DNA from 2 places in the Phascolarctobacterium sp. Marseille-Q4147 genome. Region 1 is predicted to be linked to the other one. Evidence: riboswitches for the same ligand, from Rfam matches in the RefSeq annotation. Region 1 holds a riboswitch; the other holds the start of a gene.
The links. A riboswitch is a leader RNA that binds a small molecule or an ion and turns the genes downstream of it on or off. The one in region 1 is predicted to bind cobalamin.

Region 1 (5,402 bases):
GTAATCCTTCGGCCAGGTAAAATAAAGCTCATAGCATCCGAGGTTGCCGTCAGGCTGCAAATGCTCCACAGCAAGCACCTGATGCGAAATGCCGGTGCCGCCTCGTGTCACCAGATTGTCATTTGCCATAAGCTGCAGACTGCTACGGCTCCAGCCCTCCGCAACGTATTTCACTCTGCCGTCCGCAAAGGTGTAAATCGCATAAATCTCCTTACCGTAATGCCCCGCGCCGCGTTTTTGGCTAATCCAACCGATAAGCAGCTCCGGAACACCGTCGCCGCTGATATCCTGCAGCGTATAGCCAAGCTGCTGCAGGGCCGCCTCCCGCTTGGCGAAATCCCGCACCTCCCAGATGCCTGTTCTTCCCTGCTCCGGCAGGTTATCACTCGTACCTTCAGCGATAAATTCATAAACGCTGTCTACAACCTTTGCATATTCCTGCTCATAGGCCGGCGCTGCTTTGGCAGCGGCCTCCGCCTTAGGCAAATCCATCTGCGGTAATACGGCATTTTGCTCTGTGCCATAGCCGGCAAACGCCGCCAGAAGCATTGCCAGGCACATGTTCTTAAACAGCTTCCGCTTCATTACGCCACCTCCTGTCAAAAGATGTTGCAGCCCAAATTGCTTCATCCGTCAGTTCGCTAAATGAACATCACTCTCACAGTAAATAATTTCTGCTATCACATCACGAGAATCCAACTTCACATAAAAGCTCTTATGCAGGCATTTTTGCCCCCTTGCGTTGTATGCATATTTTACCCAACCGATCATATGATGCGTATCCGATATACCAACACCCATAGGATCATCCTCCCAGCCATTCATTTTCAGGTAACCGTCCAGGTCAATCTGCCTGTCTGTGTCAAGCTGCTGACCGACAGCATAGCCTGCCATGCTGCCATGAAGTTTATTAACCTTCACTTCATTCACTTTGTTTCTCGCTGAATCTATATAGAACAGACGCGGTCCGACCTGCATCTTTTTATCGGCATAGGAGATAGTGTCATCAGTATTCTTTTCCACACGCCCCAGGTAATAGGCGTTCGAAGCAAAAATTTTCGGATCCATAATCCAATCGGCTTCCAGGGCAGCATTAAAGCGTCCTGCTGCGCTGGCAGCTTTCGGGGTTGTATCAAGATATTTGCTTGCCATAAAACCAACATGGCCCTTTTCAGTAGTACCAAGAAGCCATTTGTATTCACTGTTTACTACATCTACAACCATGCTTACATAAAATTTATCTCCCCTTTGCAGCATGGTGATAACATCACAATCGGTATTAGGCTGTGTTCTGACATTAACATCCGTTGCGTTGCAATATACCTCCAGCGGCCAGCCGGGATAAGACCTGAGCTCGTTGGCCAAATAATCTGTGTTAACTTCGGCAAAGGCAGTGTTGGCAAATATTGCCAGTCCAAGCGCTGCGCTTAAGAATAATTTCTTTTGCATATCCATCCCTCCACTTCCTGCCGTCTGCGTTACGGGCAGTTGTTTTCCTGATTATATTTTAGCGTGAAAATAAGCAAAGCGCCCCACCCGAATGCGTGAATTCGGGTAGGGCGAGGGGGAATTTTGGGGAGAAAGGGTATGTTTTTATGCCTCATCAAGCTCCTGCAAGCGTTTCAGCCATTTACTACCTCTATTATACCATTAAACCCCGAAAACTTTCTTGCCTCATATACCATTTTCAACAATTCAGTGTATAATTAAAGCATAAATAATTTTTCAGAAACGGAGAATCCTCACATGAAATGCTTACTCATTAAAAACGCGGACGTATACGCTCCGCAGCCCCTCGGAATTGTCGACCTCCTGATCATCAACGACAAAATCGCCAAAATAGGCCAACAGCTTGCAGCACCGCAAGGCTTAGACTGCCAAATTCTTGACGCCCAAAAGCGCAAGGTAGTCCCCGGTTATGTTGACCAGCACGTGCATATTATCGGCGGCGGCGGTGAATCCGGTCCCTATAGCCGTACTCCGGAAATCAACCTCAGCGAGCTGACAAAGGTTGGCATTACTACCGTAGTAGGCGTTTTAGGTACAGACGGCACCTCCAGACACAACGAAAGCCTGCTGGCGAAGGCCAGAGGCCTGACGCACGAAGGCATCACCGCGTACATGCTCACCGGCTCTTACGAAATCCCCCTGCATAACATGACCGGTGATGTGCGCCGCGACATCATCCTGATTAACGAATGCCTTGGCATCGGCGAGGTTGCCTTATCCGATCACAGAAGCTCGCAGCCTACTCGCGAGGAGCTGGAAAAGGTGCTTACGCAGGCTCGCCTGGGCGGTATGCTTTCCGGCAAGGCCGGTGTTGTGCAGTTCCACATGGGCGTTGGCAAGCGTGGCATGGATGTCCTGCTGGCGATTGTACGCGAAACGGAAATCCCCGCCCGCCATTTTATCCCCACCCACGTCAACCGTGCCTTCCATCTTTTTGAACAGGCCAAGGAATTTGCCCGCTTAGGCGGTTATGTAGATATCACCTCCGGCATCAGGGAGCAGGACGGCTTCCCCGCCTGCGTCAAGCCCAGTGACGCCATCAAAATTCTTTATGAAGAAGGCGTGCCGATGGACAAAGTAACCATGAGCTCGGATGCCAACGGCTGCATGAGCGTAACACTTCCCGACGGCAGCCAAAAGCAGCTTGCCGTTTCGCCGGATTCCTTCCAGGAGGAAGTTAAGGATGCTCTGCTTGCAGGCGTTCCCACGGAGGTTGTGGCAAAGGTTGTCAGCAGCAATCCGGCGCAGGCCAACGGTCTGTATCCGCAAAAGGGCTGCCTGCAGGCCGACAGTGACGCCGATCTGATTATTTACAGCGACAGCTATGACGTAGATACAGTAATCGCCAAAGGCCAAATCATGGTAGCAGCGGGCGAAGCGCTTGTCAAAGGCACCTTTGAAAAATAAACATTGTAACGAAAAATCCCCTGCACAAGCCTCTGCTTATGTAGGGGATTAATTTTTTATGATATTTTTCGTTATAGCTTGACGCACTCAGGCCGCCGCTTATCTGGCAACAGAAAGCTGCTGCTGCATCAGCGGAATCATTTCCTCGATAGTTTCATATGCCAACTCATGATTTACATATTCCGGCTGAACGCACTGCAAAATCTGTTTGGCTGCCGTGGTAGTAAAAGGCTTATGCCGATCAATCGCCGCAATATGACGCCAAATAAGCTCCGAATCACAATTAGCCGGCACCTTGCGTTCAAAGCTGCGCAAATACTTGCCGGAAAGCGAGCAGGAAAGATGCACGCCCTTAATCAGCTCAGCATACGGACCGAGCTTGTCCACCGTGCGGCAGACAAAATCCGCTGCTTCCGCCTCCGTGCGCAGACGCGGATTTGTATTCATCAGGTGACCGGTATCAAGCATAATGCCGACGTTTTTGCGCTCAATGCGCTCAAAGAAAAACTTCACCTTGCGCGCATCCGTCAGGCGCAGACCGGGCCACCACAAATTTTCGAACAGCACCGTAACGTTGGCAGGAATCTCATCCGCCACAGCATTAAAAACATCTGCCGAAGCAGCCAATACCTCGCGGTCATCGTAACGGAAATCAAAGGTAAAGATTGTTTTGGTATCGGCCTCCGCCACATGCCACACCAGATATTCCGGCTTCTGCGAAATGGCAGCGCAGATATTACGGCGGATAACAGCCAGCCATTCATCACAGCTCATGGCTGTCTTAAAATATGTCTGGCGTTCGTGGATACTGCGGAACTGCTGCTGCAGGCGTTTAGCCTTTCGCAGCCAAAAATCCATCCAATACGGCCAATAATTCAAATGTGCGCCAATAGTCAGCTCCTTGTAATCAGGGAATGCTTCCGGATCTCTGTAAACAAACTGTTCAATACCGTCAACCCCCAGCTGCTGCACTAAACCGGCCAAGGTCATCCCCTTACGCTTCAATTCATCTTCATACCAATCAATAGGACAATAGTTAATAAGATACTTAGTCATTTTTCACCCTTCTTTGCTACATACTGCACGCTCTTAGCGTTTGCTCTAACTGTGCTACCGGCAAATAGCTTGGAATTCTTTTTTCATAAAAAAACTGCGGCGGTAACGCTGCAGTCTTAATTTAGCTCACGCAAGCAGCACTACTGGAATACTAAAGATGGTTTTACCATCCTTCCTTTCACCTGTACATCGCAAGCTTGCGGAAAAAACTTTTGGGCATAGGCACTCTGACTAAGCTCATCGTCGGACAGCATCTTGTGAGGATATGCGCTGCCAGGCTCACATTACAGTTGCGGTACAGTACCAGATTCGCACTGGTTTTCCTTCTGCTCAAAGCATATTAAGTTTTTATTGTCTTGCTTTCTTTATCTGTTGAAAGCTGCGTAATAGTAACATCTACTATTTATAGCATAATTAGTATATCATCAATCAGCTTTTTTGGCAATAGAGTTATGAAATTTTTTCCACATCTGTACTGCAGAAATAAAAAACTCCCGCAAGTGCGTATACTTTCGGGAGTTTATATTTAAAATATGCCATGACGCAGACAATGGTTTAGCGACAGACTGTAATAGGAACGAGGGCCGGAAGCCCATTACTGCACGCAAACTCATCCGCCTGCACGCGGAACACGTCCGCCAGAAGTTTAGACGTAACAATTTCTTTAGGCTCACCGCTGACTACCAGGCGTCCCGCCTTGATAACGGCAACATAATCAGCGTACTGAATGGCATGGTTCAAATCATGGATAACCATGACAACCGTCAGTCCCAGCTCCTTGTTGAGCTTATCAAGCAGCTGCATAACCTCCAGCTGGTGACAGATATCAAGATAGGTCGTAGGCTCGTCAAGCAGCAGTACCTGCGGTCTTTGTGCCAGCGCCATCGCAATCCAGGCGCGCTGACGCTCGCCGCCGCTCAGCGTGTGCAGAAGGCGGTGGCTCATCGACGTCATATTGGTCTGCTCCAAGGCCCAGGCAACATGCTGTGCATCGTCCTTATCACCGCGCCCTAAAAAGCTGCGATGCGGAAAGCGTCCCATTTCAACCAAATCCTGCACCGTCAAATCAGTAGGCGCAACCGGTGACTGCGTCAAAATCGCCAGACAGCGGGCAAACTCGCGATGCGACAGGCTATGGATATCCTTCCCCAGGAAGCTGATGCTGCCCTTGGCACACGGCAAGATGCGGGCAATCGCCTTCAGTGTCGTACTTTTACCGCAGCCGTTGGGGCCGATGATAGCAGTAATCTTGCCCTCGGGAATTGCCAGCGACAAATCATGGATGATTGTTTTTTTGTTAATTGCTATATCAATATGCGTTGCCTCTAAAACAGCTTTAAAGGGCGCTACATTATTTTGTGTCATCAGATTTCCCTCCTTAACAGGAATAAGAAGAAGGGCGCGCCCAAAAAGGCCATAATAATACCAAC
Region 2 (5,402 bases), 450 kb from region 1:
GGATGATTATACTATTCGTCTGCTTTTTAAAGAAGCAAATGTCAATGAATTATATAAGATGACTGATTTCGGTAGTCCTATTTATGCACCTGAGTGCTTTGCAGAAGATGGCAATTTTAAGAGCGTTGCGATAGGTACAGGACCATATAAGATTACAGAGAATGCTTTAAATAAATACGTAGTTCTTCAACGCAATGATAATTATTGGGGAGAAAAGGGCAGAATAGCTAAGTATGTTGTGCGGACGATTCCCAATACGGATACACGCTATGCTGCTCTGAAATCGGAAGAAATAGACGGAGTCATAGATATCAATGCGATACCACCGTTTTTGGCTGAGGAAATAAAAAAAGATCCACGCTTTGAGGTTAGAACAAATAAATCAACAATGATTCGTTATTTGGGACTTAACGGTACCAAGTTCCCTTTTAATGATATCCGCATGCGCAGAGCTGTAAGCCTTGCAATCGACAGAAAAAATCTGGTGCATAATATGTACTTGGATTATGCTGAGCCGACGGTTAATATCTTAAATTACACCAGCCCCGGTTATAAGGCTTTGCCACTAGACTATGATTTGCAGGAAGCAAAAAGATTAGCGCATGAGGTATTAGGCGATGAAAGATGCGAAATTACTTATTGTATCAACGGCAGTGAGCCTTTGCAGAAGGGGGAAGCGGAGCTTATTGCTTATTGGCTGCAGAAAATCGGCTTGGATGTAAAGATTAAGTCTATAGAATATGCTACTTTGTCGAAAATGCTGCGCAAGGGTGATTTCAATATTGTGCGCACTCAAAGAGGCTTGGCAAATGGTGATCCCTTCAGTGCTTTATATCCATTTGTTATGCCTGACGGTGCGTTGAACGTCAACAATCGTTTTGGTTATAAAAATAATGAGATTATTACTTTAATGAATAATGTGAAGCATATAACAGATGAGCAGGAAAGACAGCGTGTTTTTGACAGAGTGCAAGTTATTATTGGTTATGAACAGCCCGTTATTCCACTTTTTAATGACGTGAATATTGTTGCGTATAATAAACGACTGAAAAACTACAAGCCTTTAATCTATGGCGTGGATTTGAGTAAGGTAGAACTGTTGAATGAGCATGATTGATTTTTATTTTGCAAGAAATTAATAGATTGTATCTGGAACCTTTCGTAAGCAACGTGTTTTCTTGACATGAATATAAAGATGTGCTATAATTCTGAATATAAAATGCAACATATGTTACAAAATTAGCTTAATAAACTAAAGCTATCAGGTGTCGAAAGACTTAATAAATAAGCAGGTGCGAAGCCTGCGCTGTCACGCAGCTGTAAAGTGGAGTAAGCCTTAATAATGTCACTGGGCAACCGGGAAGGCGAGGCTTGCGAGGAAACTGAGCCAGAAGAATTGCCTGAAAAAGTTAACGGGAGTGTACTGCGAGCGACAGGAGGCTGCTAGGGGATAAGTGCGCCTTTCTGTAATTTGGCAGAAGGGCGTTTTTGATTGCCGGAAAACGAGAATCCCACAACACATGGCTTTTAACCGACGCTGCACGCGAAACTAGGACAGCTCGGCAGCGAAGGTTAGAAAATAAATTTTTGATGAGGTGTATGAGTATGATGAAAAAGAAAAAAGCATTGGCTATGTCCGTGCTGTGCGCAGTAGCAAGCGTAGGCTTTGTGATGGGCGCAAGTGCGGAAACTATGCATGGTAATCTTGAAGAGGTTATTGTTGAGGGAAGTGCAGATGTATTGCCGGGTGGCATGGTTGCCAGAACCGGTAACGTTGGTATCATTGGTAATAAAAATGTAATGGATGTACCTTTTTCTCAAACAAATATTACAGCTGATGCTATGGAAACCTTTGGCGGTATGAACCAGCCTTTGGATAATATTCTGGTAAATATTCCATCCGTGCGTCAGACCGGTACCATGCTGCATGGTGATTTTTTCTGTAAGAGGTAAATCTACCAATGGTTCCTTCTTCTATCTGAATGGCGTTCCGGGAATGTTAGGACAGTTTACAGTTCCGATTTTTATGGCTGAAAGCATTCAGGTTACCGAAGGACCGAATAAAGCTATTTCCGGCTCCTTCCCCACAGGTGAAGGCACCGGTGTTGCTGCGGTAGTAAACGTTGATACAAAAAAAGCTCTTGATAAGCCTGTATTCAGATATAAACAAGTATTTTCCGGTGAAAGCGGCTTAGGTGAATATCTGGATATCGGTAAAAGATTCGGTAAGAATAAAGAATGGGGTGTCAGAGTAAATACAGAGGTATTAAATGGAAATCCCGGTCATTATAAAGCAAGCAAAGAGGGTTCCAGCATTTTTGCCAACATTGACCATCAGGACGCTGACAGTAAATCCAATTTGCTCGTCGGTTATCAATATTATGAAGTTGATGATGGCATGAGATGGTTCGGCTTTGATGCTAATAATGTAAAAAAAGGTCTTTTGACTCACGTTCCCTCTGCTCCGAATTCCAAAAACAATTATAGCTTCCCCGGCATGACCAAAGCCTCCGAAGGCGCATTGATGGTATTGAACCATGAGCAGGCAATCGGTCACGGCACTAAGGCCTTCTTTAACGGCGGTTGGACAAGAAGCAATTTACGTAAAAATATTACCGGTCAAGGCAGCCGTTTGACTATTCTTGATGATGCAGGCAATTATGCAGGCAAATATTTTACCAGAAGAACTCCTGGCCATAAGTATTATGTGCAGACCGGTATTGAGAATACTTTTAAAACCGGTGAGGTTGAACATGATGTGGTTTTGGCAGTTGACAAATCCTGGTCTAAGTCCTGGACCGGTGTTGTCGGCGGTTATGGTCTGACTAACTTTAAGGGCTTGGGCGGAACCTTAGCAGGTGGCGTTAATCCTAATGAGAGCGTAAATATTCCTACCTTCAGTAATTTCCATAACAGTACAAGAACCTTCTGGGGTGTTTCTCTGTTAGATACTATGAAATTAGGCAAGGCTCAGATGATGTTAGGCGTTCATAAGCATGAATCCAATGCTGTAACCTATCCGGATCCGACTAAATCCGGTAAGGTAGCAAGTGTTAAGTCCAGCGCTGTTTGTCCTGCTTACGGTTTTGTTTACCAGCCTACAGATGAAGTATCAATTTATGCCAGCCATTCCGAATTCTTTGATGCCGGCAGCAGAGTCAGCGGCAGCACTGTTTATAATGCAGATGAAATCTTAGATCCGTCTAAAACAAAAATGGACGAAATCGGCGTTAAATACAGCAACAAGAACTTCTTGGCTACCTTGGCCCTGTTCAAAAACAGAGAGTCCTCTACTTTAAACATATATGACGACAAAAAGCCTGATTGGTATTGGGTTACCAATGATGGCGAAAACGAGTACAAGGGTATTGAGCTGTCTTTCAACGGAGCTATTGCAGATAAATGGAATGCTTTTGGCGGTTTAATGTATCTTGATACAGAGAGAGTAAGAACCAATAAAGGCACCTATGACGGCTACAGAGTAGGCGGTATCCCCAGATTCAATGCTGTTGCAGGCTTGCAATATAAACCGAATAATGATTTGTCACTTTTGGCAAGAGCTGTATATGTTGGTCCTACTCCTATTTTCCCGGCAAGCAATGCGATTGAATGGGAAGTTCCTTCTTATACTACTTTTGATGCAGGCGTTAATTACAAGACACAAATTAACAAAATGCCTGTTACATTGAGTGCAATGTGCTATAATCTGACCGGTAAAGATTATTGGATTGCTTATGGTTCCGGACTGCATTTGTCCAGCCCCAGAACCTTTATGCTGTCCGCTCAATTTGATATTTAACTGATGATGTTTAAGAGGGCGGTTTTACTGCCCTCTTTTCTTCAAATTACATGTTTTTGGTAGTGTTATGAAAAAATTATATTGTATTATTGCTCTCATATTACTTGTTCTTGCGACCGGTTGCGGTAAGCAGGAAAATATTAAAGAAAATACTATAAAAAAAGATAATGATACAGTGACTCTGGCTGGCTATCGTCAGCTTGCTCCAGGTAACAAGGATGCCTATTATTGCAGCAGCTCCTTGGGTGTTTGGGAGCCTTTGATTACTAAGGATAAAGATAGCAAGCCTGCACCCTGTCTGGCTCAAAGCTGGGAGATGCAGGATAATGGAAAAATCTGGATTTTTCATCTGCGTAAAAATGTCCTGTTTCATAACGGAACGAAATTTAATGCGGATTCGGTGATTGCTAATTTTGACCGAATGAAAAAAGGTGTTAAGCGTTCAACTTTTTATGGCTTGAATATAGATGCATTTTATCCCTCACTGTTGAAATATGAAAAATTAGATGAGTATACTGTTAAACTGACCTTTAAAGAAGCGAATATTAACGAACTGTATAAGATGACAGATTTTGGCAGTCCGATTTATGCTCCGGAATGCTTCGCGGAAGATGGTAATTTTAAAACCTTCGCAATAGGCACCGGGCCATATAGAATAATAGAAAACCAACTGAACAGTCATGTAAAAATAGAGCGTTATGATAATTATTGGGGTGAAAAAGGCAAAATAAAAACATTTATTGTGCGTAAAATACCTAATACGGATACACGTTATGCTGCGTTAAAATCCGGCGAAATTGATGGCGTTACCGATTTGAATGCTATACCGCCTTTTTTAGCGGAAGAATTGAAAAAGGATAACAATTTTGTCGTTTATAAAAATAAATCAACCATGGTACGCTATCTGGCATTAAACGGTAAAAAATTTCCTTTTAATGATGTCAGAATGAGGCAGGCTGTGAGCTTGGCAATTGACAGGCAGGATTTAGTTAATGCTCTATATATGGGCTATGCAATACCGACTGTTAACATTCTGAATTATTGCAGTCCGGGATATAAAGAGTTCCCGGTAAAATATGACCTGCAAGAAGCCAAACGTCTTGCACATGAGGTGCTGGGAGATAAGCGTGTAGAGATTGTTTACGGAATTAACGGTGCGGAGCCTTTGCAAAAAGGTGAAGCAGAAATAATTGCTTATTGGCTGAAAGATATTGGCTTAGATGTTAAAATAAGGGTATTGGAGTATGCGACCTTATTAAAAATGATACGGAAAGGAGAGTGTAATATAGTTCGTCTGCAAAAGGGTTTGGCAAACGGAGATCCGTATACTGCCTTGTATCCCTTTGTAATGCCTGACGGAGCGTTAAACAAGAATAATAGCGTTGCGTATGAAAATGATGAAATTGTTAGTTTGATGAACGAGGTCAAGCATACTACAGATGAGCAGAAACGACGGGAGATATTCAATAGAATACAAGAAATTGCTGTTGAAGAGCAGCCTGTTGTTCCTTTGTTTAACGATATGGCGATAGCTGCGACCAGCAGTCGTATAAAAAATTACGGTGCCATCAATAAAATTGAACTTGTAACAGATGATGAGTAA

Region 2: it holds a riboswitch for cobalamin, as region 1 does, so the genes downstream of both, KAH19_RS06500 (hypothetical protein) here and KAH19_RS08520 (TIM barrel protein) in region 1, are expected to answer to the same signal.

Annotation. Positions count from the first base shown of each region.
Region 1 covers NZ_CP072874.1:1,827,732-1,833,133, reverse strand. Annotated here, with positions in the region: gene KAH19_RS08535 (hypothetical protein) at 1-585, opposite strand, end outside; gene KAH19_RS08530 (SH3 domain-containing protein) at 634-1,449, opposite strand; gene iadA (beta-aspartyl-peptidase) at 1,747-2,916, shown strand; gene KAH19_RS08520 (TIM barrel protein) at 3,016-3,972, opposite strand; cobalamin riboswitch at 4,176-4,328, opposite strand; gene KAH19_RS08515 (ABC transporter ATP-binding protein) at 4,528-5,337, opposite strand; gene KAH19_RS08510 (iron ABC transporter permease) at 5,337-5,402, opposite strand, start outside.
Region 2 covers NZ_CP072874.1:1,378,560-1,383,961, forward strand. Annotated here, with positions in the region: gene KAH19_RS06495 (ABC transporter substrate-binding protein) at 1-1,117, shown strand, start outside; cobalamin riboswitch at 1,247-1,419, shown strand; gene KAH19_RS06500 (hypothetical protein) at 1,606-1,953, shown strand; gene KAH19_RS06505 (TonB-dependent siderophore receptor) at 1,928-3,799, shown strand; gene KAH19_RS06510 (ABC transporter substrate-binding protein) at 3,867-5,402, shown strand.